Regions from separate parts of the Streptacidiphilus sp. PB12-B1b genome, predicted to be linked through region 1. Evidence: riboswitches for the same ligand, from Rfam matches in the RefSeq annotation. Region 1 holds a riboswitch; the other holds the start of a gene.

What was found. Region 1 has a riboswitch for glycine ahead of gcvP (aminomethyl-transferring glycine dehydrogenase). Riboswitches for the same ligand answer to the same signal wherever they lie in the genome.
Region 2: another riboswitch for glycine. It lies ahead of gcvT (glycine cleavage system aminomethyltransferase GcvT); the one in region 1 lies ahead of gcvP (aminomethyl-transferring glycine dehydrogenase).

What each region holds. Positions count from the first base shown of each region.
Region 1 is NZ_CP048405.1:2,568,360-2,575,408, reverse strand. Features, by position in the region: gene GXW83_RS11635 (glutamate--cysteine ligase) at 1-689, opposite strand, end outside; gene GXW83_RS11630 (hypothetical protein) at 1,144-1,698, shown strand; gene GXW83_RS11625 (DUF5999 family protein) at 1,998-2,189, shown strand; gene gcvP (aminomethyl-transferring glycine dehydrogenase) at 2,295-5,198, opposite strand; glycine riboswitch at 5,398-5,489, opposite strand; gene GXW83_RS11615 (PRC and DUF2382 domain-containing protein) at 5,687-7,049, shown strand, end outside.
Region 2 is NZ_CP048405.1:6,490,938-6,497,986, reverse strand. Features, by position in the region: gene GXW83_RS28210 (L-serine ammonia-lyase) at 1-498, opposite strand, end outside; gene glyA (serine hydroxymethyltransferase) at 637-1,905, opposite strand; gene gcvH (glycine cleavage system protein GcvH) at 1,931-2,308, opposite strand; gene gcvT (glycine cleavage system aminomethyltransferase GcvT) at 2,419-3,576, opposite strand; glycine riboswitch at 3,748-3,863, opposite strand; gene GXW83_RS28190 (enhanced serine sensitivity protein SseB C-terminal domain-containing protein) at 4,012-4,761, shown strand; gene GXW83_RS28185 (enhanced serine sensitivity protein SseB C-terminal domain-containing protein) at 4,892-5,650, shown strand; gene GXW83_RS28180 (ABC transporter ATP-binding protein) at 5,809-6,876, opposite strand; gene GXW83_RS28175 (ABC transporter ATP-binding protein) at 6,903-7,049, opposite strand, start outside.

The sequences.
Region 1 (7,049 bases):
AGCTCCCGGCCGAACAGGAACGGCGAGTTGGCGCCCAGCGCCAGCTGCGGACCGGTCATCGCCTGGGCGGCGTTCCAGACGCCGGCGAAGCGGTCCGGGGTGACCTGCAGGTGCAGTTGCAGCGAGGTGCAGGCGGCCTCGGCGACGATGGAGACGGCGTCCACCCGGAGCCGCTCGACGCCCTCGATGTCCAACGCGATGTCCTCCCCGCGGGCCGCCAGGATCCGGTCGTTCAGCAGCTGGTACCGGTCGCCGCTGGAGAGGTTGTCGAGGACGGCGTGGTCGTCGGCCAGGGTCGGCAGGATGCCGACGGTCACCAGCCGGGCGCCGCACTCGCGCGCCTTGCGGTCGGCGTAGCGCAGCCCGGTGTCGATCTCCTCGCGCAGCTCCTCGAAGACCCGGCCGTCCAGCTGGTGCGGGGCGATGTTGACCTCGATGTTGAAGCGGCCCAGCTCGGTCTGGAAGTCCCCGCTGGCGATGGCGGCCAGCACCTGTTCGTTGAGCATCACCGGGTGGCCGGAGTCGTCCGCGAGGTTCAGCTCTATCTCCAGCCCCATGCGTGCCCGCGGCCGGTCGAAGCGGCGCTCCGCCAACAGGTGCTCCAGCGCCTCCAGGCACTGCCGCACCTTCTTCCGGTACAGCTGACGGTCGGCAAGATCGGCGCTGCCCGCCACGACCTTCTCGCCCATGGGCGCATTCCCTCCCTCGGTCGGCGCAGCCCGCCCGGCCGGACCCGCCTGTGCATCATGCCCAGCCCCGGAGATCGATATCCCGGGTTCTGGCATGTGCCAACTCGCCCCTGCGCCTACGAACCGCCCGGAATATCCCTTGCGGCCGCATACCGACGGTAGTAGAAGAGTCACGCATCGCATTTGTTCGGTTAGACTCGCAAGAAGGTACGAGATGCACTGCCCGCAGGCCCTCGCGCCGCAGGGCACGGTCCGGCCGTCCGCAGCGGTCTGACCGGGTGCACCCGAACTTCCGGAGAACTCACTGAGAACTCCCAGGCCAGTGACGACCTCCCCCAGCGTTGCCGGTACCTGAGCTCGTTCCCGCACCGCCTGTCTCTGCCACGAGAGGCGAACACATGTCCCTGTCGCTCCCCCAGCCCCTGCCGCCGCGCTGCGCGCCGTCCTCAGCGCGTTGGACTCCCCCACCGCTGTCCGCGCGGTGCGAACCTCGGCCATGCGGCACCGGCGCGGGCAGCTCGCGCCCGCGCACGCCCTCCCGGTCCACCTGCTCGACCCGGTGACTCCGCAGCCGGTCGCCCCACTGAGCGGGGCGCACGCCCCCGACGGCCTGCTGGCCGGGGCCCGGCGCACCGGCTGGCGCTTCCTGATCCGCGACGGCGAGGAGGTGGTCGCCGCGGCCGAGACCCGCGAGACCGCCGACGGGCACGTCTTCGCGTACTTCGCCGAGGGCCCGTACCCGGCCTCCACGCTGCGCGCGCTGCACCAGGCCCGGGCCCACACCGCCGTGTCGCCCACGCCCTACGTGCCGCGGCTGCTGTCGGTGCCCGGCCGCTACATGACGGCGCTGTGGCTGCACCCGGTGCTCGATCCGGCCCGCAGCCGCGACCTGCTGATCCCGCTGGCGCCGGCTCCGCTGGGGGTGACCGCCCATGTGGCGCACGACGCCGAGGAGTTGCTGGCGCTGCTGGCGAACGGCAACGGCAGCCTGCTGACCGCGGCCAGCTGACGGGGAGCGGCGGCCGGACGATCCGGGGGCCAGGGAATGACCGAAAGAACCAGGTGAAGCCATCCGAAGTGACCATGCGTGGCATGGTCACTTCGGCATGCCCGGCTGCCTGCCGGGGTCCGAACGGGTGGTCCGGGTTGCGGACTCGTGACGCATGTCACCAAATGGCTGCGGGAGGGCCTCAGGACGTCGACACTGGGACCAGCGCGGGCGGCATCAGCCTCTACCCGCTTCGGGGGTGGTTCACACCTCCGCGGCGGACCGCGCGGTGACCGCAACTCCGAATCGAGGGTACGCGCATGTGCCAGCACAGTCCTGTCTGCCCGTCAGCCGACTCGCCCGACCGGGAGGCCGCCGTGGTCGTCGCCGGCCATCCCGAGCAGGGCTGGAGCCTGCTGTGCAACGGGGTGCTGGTGTTCGAGGACACCGGCGAGATCCTCCCGGACGGCCGGGTGATCGCCCCGCACCGCCCGCTCGCCGCAGCCGCCTGACGCACCGCGCGCACGCCGACGCCCGGGGCACGCGCCGACGGGGCGCCGCCGCCGGGAGGACTTCCCGGTGGCGGCGCCCCGTCGGCATGACGTGACGGCCGCAGGTCACTCCCCGTAGGAGTCCAGCGGCGGGCAGGAGCAGACCAGGTTGCGGTCGCCGAAGGCGCCGTCGATCCGGCGGACCGGCGGCCAGTACTTGGCGGCCGGGTTCACCCCGGCCGGGAAGACCGCCTCCTGCCGGGTGTACGGGTGCTCCCAGGCACCCGCCAGCAGCGCCGCGGTGTGCGGGGCGTTGCTCAGCGGGTTGTCCTCGGCCGTCCACTCACCGGCGGCGAGCCGGTCGATCTCGCCGCGGATGGCGATCATGGCCTCGCAGAAGCGGTCGATCTCACCGAGGTCCTCGCTCTCGGTGGGCTCGATCATCAGCGTCCCGGCGACCGGGAACGACATCGTCGGCGCGTGGAAGCCGTAGTCGATCAGGCGCTTGGCGACGTCGTCCACGCTCACGCCCGCCGACTTGGCCAGCGGACGCAGGTCGATGATGCACTCGTGCGCGACCAGCCCGGCCGGGCCGGTGTAGAGCACCGGGAAGTACGGCGCGAGCCGCTTGGCGATGTAGTTGGCGCTGAGCACCGCCACCTGGGTGGCGCGCTTGAGGCCCTCGCCGCCCATCAGCCGCACGTACGACCAGGAGATCGGCAGGATCGCCGCCGAGCCCCAGGGCGCGGCCGAGATCGGGCCGACACCGGTCTCCGGACCGGCCGCGGGCTGCAGCGGGTGGTTCGGCAGGTACGGCGCGAGGTGCGCGCGGACCGCGACCGGGCCGACGCCGGGGCCGCCGCCGCCGTGCGGGATGCAGAAGGTCTTGTGCAGGTTCAGGTGCGAGACGTCGCCGCCGAACTTGCCCGGCTTGGCCAGCCCGACCATGGCGTTCAGGTTGGCGCCGTCCACGTAGACCTGGCCGCCCGCCTCGTGCACGGCGGCGCAGATGTCGCCGATGTTCTCCTCGAACACGCCGTGGGTGGAGGGGTAGGTGACCATCAGCACCGACAGCTGGTCGCGGTGGAGGGCGATCTTGGCGGCCAGGTCCTCCACGTCCACGTCGCCGTCGGCGAGGGTCTTGACCACCACCACCCGCATGCCGGCCATGACCGCGCTGGCGGCGTTGGTGCCGTGCGCGGAGGAGGGGATCAGGCAGACGTCGCGCTGGGTGTCGCCGTTGGCCAGGTGGTAGGCGCGGACCGCGAGCAGGCCGGCCAGCTCGCCCTGCGAACCGGCGTTGGGCTGGATGCTGACCTGGTCGTAGCCGGTGACCTCGGCCAGCCGCTGCTCCAGCTCGCGGATCAGCGTCAGGTAGCCCGCCGCCTGCTCCTGCGGGGCGAAGGGGTGCACGTCGGCGAACTCCGGCCAGGTGACCGGCTCCATCTCGGTGGTCGCGTTGAGCTTCATGGTGCAGGAACCCAGCGGGATCATGCCCCGGTCCAGCGCGTAGTCCTTGTCGGCCAGCGAGCGCAGGTAGCGCAGCATGCCGGTCTCGGAGCGGTGCGTGTGGAACACCGGGTGGGTCAGGAACTCGTCGGTGCGCAGCAGCGCCTCGGGCAGCCGGGCCCCGGCGGCGGCGTCCAGCGCGTCGATCTCCGGGCCCTGGGCGGCGGCCGGGACGTCGAAGGCGGTCCAGACCGAGAGCAGGTCGGCGCGGGTGGTGGTCTCGTCGCAGGCGGCGGAGACCAGGTCGGCGTCGATCTGGCGCAGGTTCACCCCGGTGAGCCGGGCGGCGTCGACGACCGCGGCGGCCCGGCCGGGCACGCGCGCGGTGACGGTGTCGAAGAACGCGTCGTGGACGATCTCGACCCCGCCCGCGCGCAGGCCCTCGGCCAGGGTGGCGGCGTAGCGGTGGGTGCGGGCGGCGATCGCGGCCAGCCCGTCCGGGCCGTGGTAGACGGCGTACATGGACGCCATGACGGCCAGCAGCACCTGGGCGGTGCAGATGTTGCTGGTGGCCTTCTCGCGGCGGATGTGCTGCTCGCGGGTCTGCAGCGCCAGCCGGTAGGCGCGGTTGCCGTCGGCGTCGACGGAGACGCCGACCAGGCGTCCGGGCAGGCTGCGGGCGTACTCGGTGCGCACCGCCATGTAGCCGGCGTGCGGGCCGCCGAAGCCCATGGGGACGCCGAACCGCTGGGTGGTGCCGATGGCGATGTCCGCGCCCAGCGCGCCGGGCGAGGTGAGCAGCGTCAGCGCAAGCAGGTCGGCGGCGACGGTGACGACCGCGCCCAGGCCGTGCGCCTGCTCGATGACCGGCTTGAGGTCGCGGACCGCGCCGGAGGCGCCCGGGTACTGGAGCAGCACGCCGAAGACGCCGCGCTCGGCGATCTCGGCCGGAATGCCCTCCGACAGGTCGGCGACGACGGTCTCGATGCCCTGCGGCACGGCGCGGGTGTGGATCACGGCGGCGGTCTGCGGCAGGGTGTCGGCGTCGATGACGAAGACCCCGCCCTTGACCTTGCCCATGCGGCGGGCCAGCGCGACCGCCTCGGCGGCGGCGGTGCCCTCGTCCAGCAGCGAGGCCCCGGCGGTGGGCAGCCCGGTCAGGTCGGAGACCACGGTCTGGAAGTTGATCAGGGCCTCGAGCCGGCCCTGGGAGATCTCCGGCTGGTACGGCGTGTACGCGGTGTACCAGGAGGGGTTTTCCAGGACGTTGCGCAGGATCACCGGCGGGGTGAAGGTGCCGTAGTAGCCCAGGCCGATCATGGAGCGCAGCACCTGGTTGCGGCCGGCCAGCGAGCGCAGCTCGGCCAGCACCTCGGCCTCGGAGCGGGCGGCCGGCAGGTCCAGCGCCTCCAGGCTGCGGATCGTCCCGGGCACCGCGGCGGCGGTCAGCTCGTCCAGGGTGGAGTAGCCGACCTGGGCCAGCATCTTCGCCTGGGCGTCGGTGTCGGGGCCGATGTGGCGGTTCTCGAACGGGCTGGACTGCTCGAGCCCGGCGAGGGGTGTCGTCAGCGGGGATGTCATGGCGGGGTGGCCTCCTGGTCGGACCCGAGTGGCGCATGCGGATGCGCCGGGACGACCTCCCCCTCTGTCATCGAGTACCTGAGAGCTTCACCGGCGGCGCCGGGCCCGCCCGCGGGTGCGGACCGTCCGGCTCCACCGGTTTTCACCGTCGGTGAGGACAGTCCCGGTCGCCCGTTCCCATCCTGCTTTCCAGAGTGACCCAGCGCGCGCGGTACGGGTGCCTGAGAGATTCCGGGGAGGATTTGCTCCTTCGGCGCCGCCTCGACGTGCGGACTCTCCCGCGCGCACTCATCGGTCCCTGCCAGGTTACCAGCGCGGACTCGCGTCCCACCGGGGTCCTGCTGCCCCGGTTGGCCCAGCGACACACCCACTCGGAGCGCCAGAACTCGACAATGTGATCTTTGTGGACTTTTGTATGACTTGACCATATTGTCCCTGCGCGCGGGCGCGAGCGGGGATGCATCCCCGCCGTAAGGAGTGGACGAGCCGTGCAGACCGAGATCGACCCCAGGGACCTGATCGGCCACAAGGCTGTGGACCGCAACGGCGACAAGATCGGCACCATCGACGAGGTCTACCTCGACGACGCGACCGGCGAGCCCGAGTGGGCCGCCGTACGGACCGGCCTGTTCGGCCGCGACGCCTTCGTCCCGCTCACGACCAGCGAGTTCGTGAGCGAGGAGCTGCGCGTGCCGTACGAGAAGTCGCAGGTGAAGGACTCCCCTGACTTCGGTGTCGGCCAGCACCTCTCCCCCGCGCAGGAGTTGCAGCTGTACCGCTACTACGGCCTGGAGCTGCCCGCGGGCGTGGGCCACGACGGCACCGGCAACGGTTCCGGTTCGGGCGGCGGCAACGCCGCGACCGCCGGGGCCGGAACCGGGGCCGGAACCGGGACCGGGACCGGGGACGCGGGTGCTGCGGCGAAGCCCGGCGCTCCGGCAGTGGGGACGGCGGCGGCGGGCGCGGCGGCTGCGGCGGGCGGCGCCATGGCGGCGGCCGACCTCTCCAAGCAGACCGACCGGGCGGGCGCGCAGCCGGCGGCCGAGACCACCCAGGCCATGCCGACCACCACGTCCGCCGCCGCGGGCGGCCGCACCGCGGCGTTCATGTCGCCGCCGTCCGCGGACCGGCCGACCACCCCGTCCGCCACGGCCCCGTCCACGGCCGCGCCGTCCACCACCGCCGGTTCGGCCGCCCAGCCCATGGCCGCGTCCGCCGCGGCGGCTTCCCTGGCTTCCCCGGCTTCCCCGGCTTCCTCGACGGCCGCGTCGGCTGCCGACAGCGGTGAGCCGGCCCGGTCCGCCGCGCGCCCGGCGGCGCCGATGGGCCGCAGCGCCGCCGAGTCGTCGGCCGACGCCCGGGGCGGGCAGGGCGTCGCGGGCGACGTCGCCGGTACGCCGGTGCCTGAGCCGATCGAGTTCGTCTGCCGGGAGGAGCGGCTGGACATCTCGACCGAGTGGAGCGTCCTCGGCCACGCGCGGCTGCGCAAGTACGTCACCACCGAGCAGGTGGAGCGCCGGGTGCCGGTGGTCCGCGAGCGCATCCGGGTGGAGCGGGTGCCGGTGGGCGCGGACGAGCGGGCCCAGCTGACCGACCAGGAGATCGCCGAGGCCACCGAGGAGGTGACGCTGCACGAGGAGCGGGTGGTCGTCCGCAAGGCGGTCGTGCCGGTGGAGCGGATCCGGCTGGTGACCGAGCGGTTCACCGAGGAGCAGATCGTCCGGGACGAACTGCACCGGGAGCACATCCAGGTGCAGGACAGCACCCGGGTCGCCGGACCGACGGCCGTGCCCGGCGACCCGGCCGGATCGTCCCAGGGCTCCTCCCCGCAGGGCTCCTCCGCGCAGGGTT
Region 2 (7,049 bases), 3.9 Mb from region 1:
GATGGCGTCCTCGTCGACGACGAAGCCGCCGCCGACCGAGTAGTAGGTCTTCTCCAGCAGCGGGGCACCGGTGTGGTCGTAGGCGCACAGGGTCATGCCGTTGGCGTGGTACGGCAGGGACCGGCGGCGGTGCAGCACCAGCTGGGTGTCGGCGTCGAAGTCGATCTCGTGGTCGCCGCTGCCGCCGAGGTCGGCGCCGAGCAGCCGCAGCCGCCGGGTGGCCTTGATCCGCTCGACGTCGAGGTCGGCCTGGGCGATGTCGACGGTCTGCGGGGAGTTGCCCTCCAGGCCGAGCAGGATGGCCTTGGGGGTGCCGTGGCCGTGGCCGGTGGCGCCGAGCGAGCCGAACAGCTCGGCCCGGACGGAGGCGGTCTGCGCCAGCACGCCCTCGGACTTCAGCCGGCGGGCGAACATCCGTGCCGCGCGCATGGGGCCGACCGTGTGCGAGCTGGAGGGTCCTATGCCGACGGAGAAGAGGTCGAAGACGCTGATGGCCACGGGAGACGCCCTTGTCTGTGGTGGGGGGAGTACGTGCGGCGGGGCACCGGCCCACGGTCCGGTGTGCGCGGTGCCCCGTCCATTGGCGACCGTACGCCCCTGGGGTGAGGAGCGCCGGTCCGGCGGTGCAGGGCCGGGTTACAGGCCCGGGTACAGCGGGTGCTTGGCGGCGAGCGCGGTGACGCGGGCGGCCAGGGACTCCCGGACGGCGTCGTCGAAGGACGGCTTCAGGGCCTCCGCGATGATGTCGGCGACCTCGGTGAAGTCCTCGGCGCCGAAACCGCGGGTGGCCAGCGCCGGGGTGCCGATCCGCAGCCCGGAGGTGACCATCGGCGGGCGCGGGTCGAACGGCACGGCGTTGCGGTTGACCGTGATGCCGACCGAGTGCAGCCGGTCCTCGGCCTGCTGGCCGTCCAGCTCGGAGTTGCGCAGGTCCACCAGGACCAGGTGCACGTCGGTGCCGCCGGAGAGCACGGACACGCCGGCCTCGGTGGCGTCGGCGCGGGTGAGGCGCTCGGCGAGGATCTGCGCGCCGGCCAGGGTCCGCTGCTGGCGGTCCTTGAACTCGTCCGTGGCGGCGACCTTGAAGGCCACGGCCTTGGCGGCGATCACGTGCTCCAGCGGGCCGCCCTGCTGGCCGGGGAAGACCGCCGAGTTGATCTTCTTGGCGTACTCGGCCTTGGAGAGGATGACGCCGCCGCGCGGGCCGCCGAGGGTCTTGTGCGTGGTCGTGGTGACGACGTCGGCGTAGGGCACGGGCGAGGGGTGCAGGCCCGCCGCGACCAAGCCGGCGAAGTGCGCCATGTCCACCATCAGCAGCGCGCCGACGGAGTCGGCGATGCGGCGGAAGGCGGCGAAGTCCAGCTGGCGCGGGTAGGCGGACCAGCCGGCGATGATCAGCTGCGGCTGGTGCTCCTTGGCGAGGCGCTCGACCTCGTCCATGTCGACCAGGTTGGTCTCGGGGTCCACGTGGTACGCGGCCACGTTGTACAGCTTGCCCGAGAAGTTGATCTTCATGCCGTGGGTCAGGTGGCCGCCGTGGGCCAGGTCCAGGCCCAGGATGGTGTCGCCCGGCTTGATCAGCGCGAACATCGCCGCGGCGTTGGCGGACGCGCCCGAGTGCGGCTGGACGTTGGCGTGCTCGGCGCCGAACAGGGCCTTCACCCGGTCGATCGCCAGCTGCTCGACCACGTCGACGTGCTCGCAGCCGCCGTAGTAGCGGCGGCCCGGGTAGCCCTCGGCGTACTTGTTGGTCAGCACCGAGCCCTGGGCCTCCAGAACCGCCACCGGGGCGAAGTTCTCGGAGGCGATCATCTCCAGGGTGGACTGCTGGCGGTGCAGCTCGGCGTCCACGGCCGCGGCGACCTCGGGGTCGAGCGCGTGCAGGGACTGGTTCAGAACCGTCATGTTTGCTTCCTCGGAGAGGTCGGAGTCAGGCGCCGGTGAAGGCGGAGTACTCGTCGGCGGTCAGCAGGCCCTCGGGGGTCCCGGCGAGGCGGATCTTGAACAGCCAGCCCTCGGTGAAGGGCTCGGAGTTCACCAGCGACGGGTCGTCCACGACCGCCTGGTTGGCCTCGACGACCTCGCCGGAGGCGGGGGAGTACAGGTCGCTGACCGACTTGGTCGACTCCAGCTCGCCGCAGGTGTCGCCGGCGGTCACGGTGTCGCCGACCTCGGGGAGCTGCACGTAGACCACGTCACCGAGCGCGTCGGCGGCGAAGGCGGTGATGCCCACGGTCGCCACACCGTCCTCGACGGCCGTCAGCCACTCGTGTTCCTTGCTGTACGTCAGGTGCTGGGGGTTGCTCATGGTGGCGATTCTCCAGGATCAGGGGGTGGCGGGGCGAAACGGCCCGGCCCGCGGCGACCGCTGCGGCCGGACGGGCGGGGCGGGGGTGACGGGAGGGTACCCGACCAGTGTCAGCGGGCGCGCTTGTAGAACGGCAGAGCCACGACCTCGACCGGCTCGTGCGTCCCGCGGACATCCACCGCGACCGGGGTGCCGGGCACGGCGTGCGCCGCGTCCACGTACGCCATCGCAATCGGCTTGCCCAGGGTCGGCGAGGGCGCCCCGGAGGTGATCGAGCCGATGACCGAGCCGTCGGCCGACACCACCGACATCTCCGCCCGCGGCACCCGGCGCCCGGCCGAGACCAGGCCCACCAGCACCCGCGGTGGCTGCGCCTGGGCCTGCTCGGCGGCCTTCTCCAGCGCCTCACGGCCGACGAACGCGCCGCCGTTGGTGGTCTTGTCGAAGCGGACGACCCGGCCCAGGCCCGCGTCGAAGGGCGTGAGCGAGGTGGTCAGCTCGTGCCCGTACAGCGGCATGCCCGCCTCCAGGCGCAGCGTGTCGCGGCAGGACAGGCCGCAGGGGACCAGCCCGCGCCCGGCGCCGGCCTCGGTCAGCGCGGCCCACAGCGCCTCGGCGTCGCCGGGGGCGACGAACAGCTCGAAACCGTCCTCGCCGGTGTAGCCGGTGCGCGCCAGCAGCGCCGGGCGCCCGGCCACGGTCGCCGGCAGCGAGGTGTAGTACTTCAGGCCGGGCAGGTCCGCGTCGGTGAGCGGGGCCAGGATGGCGGTGGCCTCCGGGCCCTGGACGGCGAGCAGCGCGAAGGCGTCGCGGTCGTCCCGGACGGCGGCGTCGAAGCCCTCGGCGCGGGCCGTCAGCTCGTCCAGGACCAGCTGGGCGTTGGAGGCGTTGGCGACGACCAGGAACTCCTGCTCGCCGGTGCGGTAGACGATCAGGTCGTCCAGGATGCCGCCGTCGGCCGCGCAGATCATGGTGTAGCGGGCGCGGTTGTCGCCCAGCGCCGAGACGAAGCCCACCAGGGCGTGGTCCAGCAGCTCCCCGGCCTGCGGCCCGGTGACGGTGATCTCGCCCATGTGGGAGAGGTCGAACAGCCCGGCGCGGGTGCGCACGGCGAGGTGCTCCTCGCGCTCGCTGCCGTAGCGCAGCGGCATGTCCCAGCCGGCGAAGTCGGTCATGGTGGCGCCGAGCGCGCGGTGCACGGCGTCCAGGGCCGTGTGGCGCAGCGGCTGCGCGGACGAGTCGGGGCTTTCGGGGCTTGACGACGTCATGGAGGAACTCCTCGGTGCTCTCGGTCGGGCACATGCAGGGCATGCTGCGGCAGTCTCCCCCTCTGTCGCTGCAACCTGAGAGCTTCACCGCGGGCCCGCGTGGCGGACGGCTGCGGCTTGCACCGTTGGTGGGCCTGCCCGGACGCCGGGCCTGCCACTTTCCAGATGTGCCTCGCCCGTGCGGTAGCTGTGCCTGAGAGATTCCGGGGAAGGCTTGCTCCTTCGGCGCCGACTGCGACCCCGGCCCCGGGGGGCGGTGGTCGGCCTGGCTCTCCCGCGCGGGTTCGAACGGCCGGTGTGAAGTTGTTCGTCGCGCTCATCATGGCACGGAGGGCCGACACGGCGCACGGGCCGGGGCACGGGGCTCCGGCTCCGGCACCGTCCTCGTTATCCTGCTCACTGCCGGTACCGACGTCGCAGAACGGTGGTAGGACCATGCAGCACCCGGGGATTCCGGCGCAGAACGGCGCGGGCGGCTGGCCCGCCAACGAGTTGGAGCGGGTGCTCACCGCCGCCGTCGGCGACCCCGGCGCCACCCCCCGGGTGGTGGAGGTGCTGCGGCGCAGCCATGTGTGGCTGCCGCTGCCGGGCGGCCCGACCCGGGACGGCGCGACCCTGGACCTGCCGACGACCGAGCTGGCCGGGCAGCCGTTCGTGCCGGTGTTCAGCTCCGAGGAGCAGTTCCGGCTGATCGCCGGGGACCTGCCGTTCGCGGTCGCGCCGGTGCCGGAGCTGGCCGAGGGCATGCCGCTGGGCGTGGGCATCGTGGTCAACCCGGAGGGCGCGGTGGGCATCCCCATCCCCGCCGCCGGCGTCCCGGAGCTGCGCAGCCCGGAGGTCCGCGGCGGCACGGCCAGCCGACTGGGGCTGCGCGTGCCCGGGCCGCACGAGGACCCGGTGGAGTTCCTGGTCGCGGCGATCGGCGAACTCACCGCCACCCCGGTGGTGCTGACCGCGCGCCGCGCCCTGGTGCAGGTCGAGGCCGACCAGGAGAAGCTGTACGTCGGCGTCGAGCTGGCCCGCTGCGAGCCGGAGGACCAGCAGGCGGCGACGCTGGCCCTGGGCCGCGCCCTGGGCGCGGTGCCGCTGCCCTGGGAGGTCGGCATCGTGCTGCTGGACGCCGTCCGCGACCCGCTGGTCGACTGGATGCTGAGCGCCGTACAGCCGTTCTACGCCAGGGGCTAGCGGGATAGGCTGAGCCGTTCTCCGGCGGCGCCGGGCAGGCGGTCACCGCGCGGGCACGGCGGGACGGGCGGCACGGGCGGCACGGCGGGACGGGCAGGGCAGGACACCGGGGGAGAGGGCGGCACAGCACGTGGTCCAGGCAGGTGACGGTCGCGCCGTCGAGCAGGCCCTGCGGGGCGTTGCCCCGGGGCGCTACGAGGCGTACGAGGAGCTGCTGCGCGCCCTCGCCGAGGGCCACGTGTGGATGCTGCTCTGGTACGGCGAGCCGGGCCGTCCGGACGCCCAGTACGGGAACATGGAGGTCGGCGGCTTCGGCTACGCGCCGTGCGTGACCTCCGCCGAGCAGCTCTCCGCCAGCGGCTGGACCCGGGCGCACCAGCTGACCCCCGGCCGCGAGGTCGCCGCCTCGCTGTACCGGGAGCGCTGGGGGCTGTGGCTGAACCCGCACCAGCCCGGCGGCGGTGTCGGCGTGCCCTGGGCGGACCTGCGCCGGGTCGCCGGCGGCCTGGACCGGCTGCCGGCCGGTCCGCTGCAGATCACCGACGCGGGGGTGGCCGCGGACGCCTTCTACGCCGCGCTGGAGCAGGCCGCGCACGGCGCCCCGGCGGTGCGCACGCTGCGCAGGGCCTGGGTGCGCCCGGCCTGGGGCGAGCCGTACCTGGTGATCGGCCTGGAGCTGTACGACGCCGGTCCGGCGGCGGTGGAGTCGGTGCGGCTGATGATGGAGCAGGCGCTGCCGACCGCCCCGGAGGGGGTGGCGGTGTCCACGGTGGCGATGTCCGACCCGTACGACCCGGTGGCGCTGTGGCTGCGGGTGCGGGCGGTGCCCTTCTACGACAGCGAGGCCGTCGGCCGCCCCGGCTACGGCTACCCGCAGCCGCTGCGCTGACGCCCGGCAGGGCGGGGCGCCGAGCGCGGCTGCGGCGCCGGACCCGCGCAGCAGAAAGACGGCGGGCGGCAGAAAGACGGCGCGCCGGGCCCGCGTCCTCCCGCAGTCGGGAGGAACGGGCCCGGCGCGCCGTCGGTGTACCGGGGGCCGGTCGGGGCTCAGGACTCCGGCGCGACGACCTGCCGGACCTCGGGGAAGTGGCAGGCGGCCTGGTGGCCGTCGACCGAGTCGCCCAGCTGCACCAGCGGCGGCTCCTGGCTGGCGCAGATGTCCTGCGCCTTCCAGCAGCGGGTGCGGAAGCGGCAGCCGGAGGGCGGGTTGATCGGGCTCGGCACGTCGCCGGTGAGCCGGATCCGCTCGCGGCGGGACTCGCTGTCCGGGTCGGCCTCGGGCACGGCGGAGAGCAGCGCGTGGGTGTACGGGTGCTGCGGGCGCAGGTAGAGCGTCTCCCGGTCGGCGATCTCGACGATCTTGCCGAGGTACATCACCGCGACCCGCTCGGAGAAGTGGCGGACCACCGCGAGGTCGTGGGCGATGAACACGAAGGCCAGGTTGAACTCCCGCTGCAGGTCCTGCAGCAGGTTGACGACCTGGGCCTGGATGGAGACGTCCAGGGCCGAGACCGGCTCGTCCGCGACGATCAGCTTGGGCTTGAGCGCGAGCGCGCGGGCGATGCCGATGCGCTGGCGCTGGCCGCCGGAGAACTCGTTCGGGTAGCGGTTGTAGTGCTCGGGGCTGAGGCCGACGATCTCCAGCAGCTCCTGGGCCCGCTTCTTGTGGCCCTGCTCGGGGTTGATCCCGTTGAGCTTCATCGGGGTCTCGATGATGGTCCCGACCGTGTGCCTCGGGTTCAGCGAGGAGTACGGGTCCTGGAAGATCATCTGGAGGTTCTGCCGCGCCTCGCGCATGGACGACACCCGCTTGTGGGTGATGTCCTCGCCGTCGAAGCGGATGGTGCCGTCGGTCGGCTCCAGCAGCCGGGTGACCAGGCGGCCGGTGGTCGACTTGCCGCAGCCGGACTCGCCGACCAGGCCGAGCGACTCGCCCGCCCTGACCGAGAAGTCCAGGCCGTCCACGGCCCGGACGGCGCCGACCTGGCGCTGCCAGACGATGCCCTGCCGGATCGGGAAGTGCATCTGGAGGTTCTTGACCTCCAGCAGTGCGTCGCCGTCCGCTGCGGGGGCCGCCCCGTCGCGCGGGGCGGGGACGGTGTTGGTGGTGCTCACGCCATGCTCCTGTTCGTCCGCGGCCGTCACTTGGCGAGCCGGTCGGCTGCGCTGCGGATCTCGATCTTGCTGTCTCCGTCGAGGTGGCAGGCCGCGATGTGCTTGTCCGTGCCCGGCACGGGCAGCAGCTCCGGCCGCTCGGTGACGCAGCGGTCGTCCGGCACCCGGTCGCG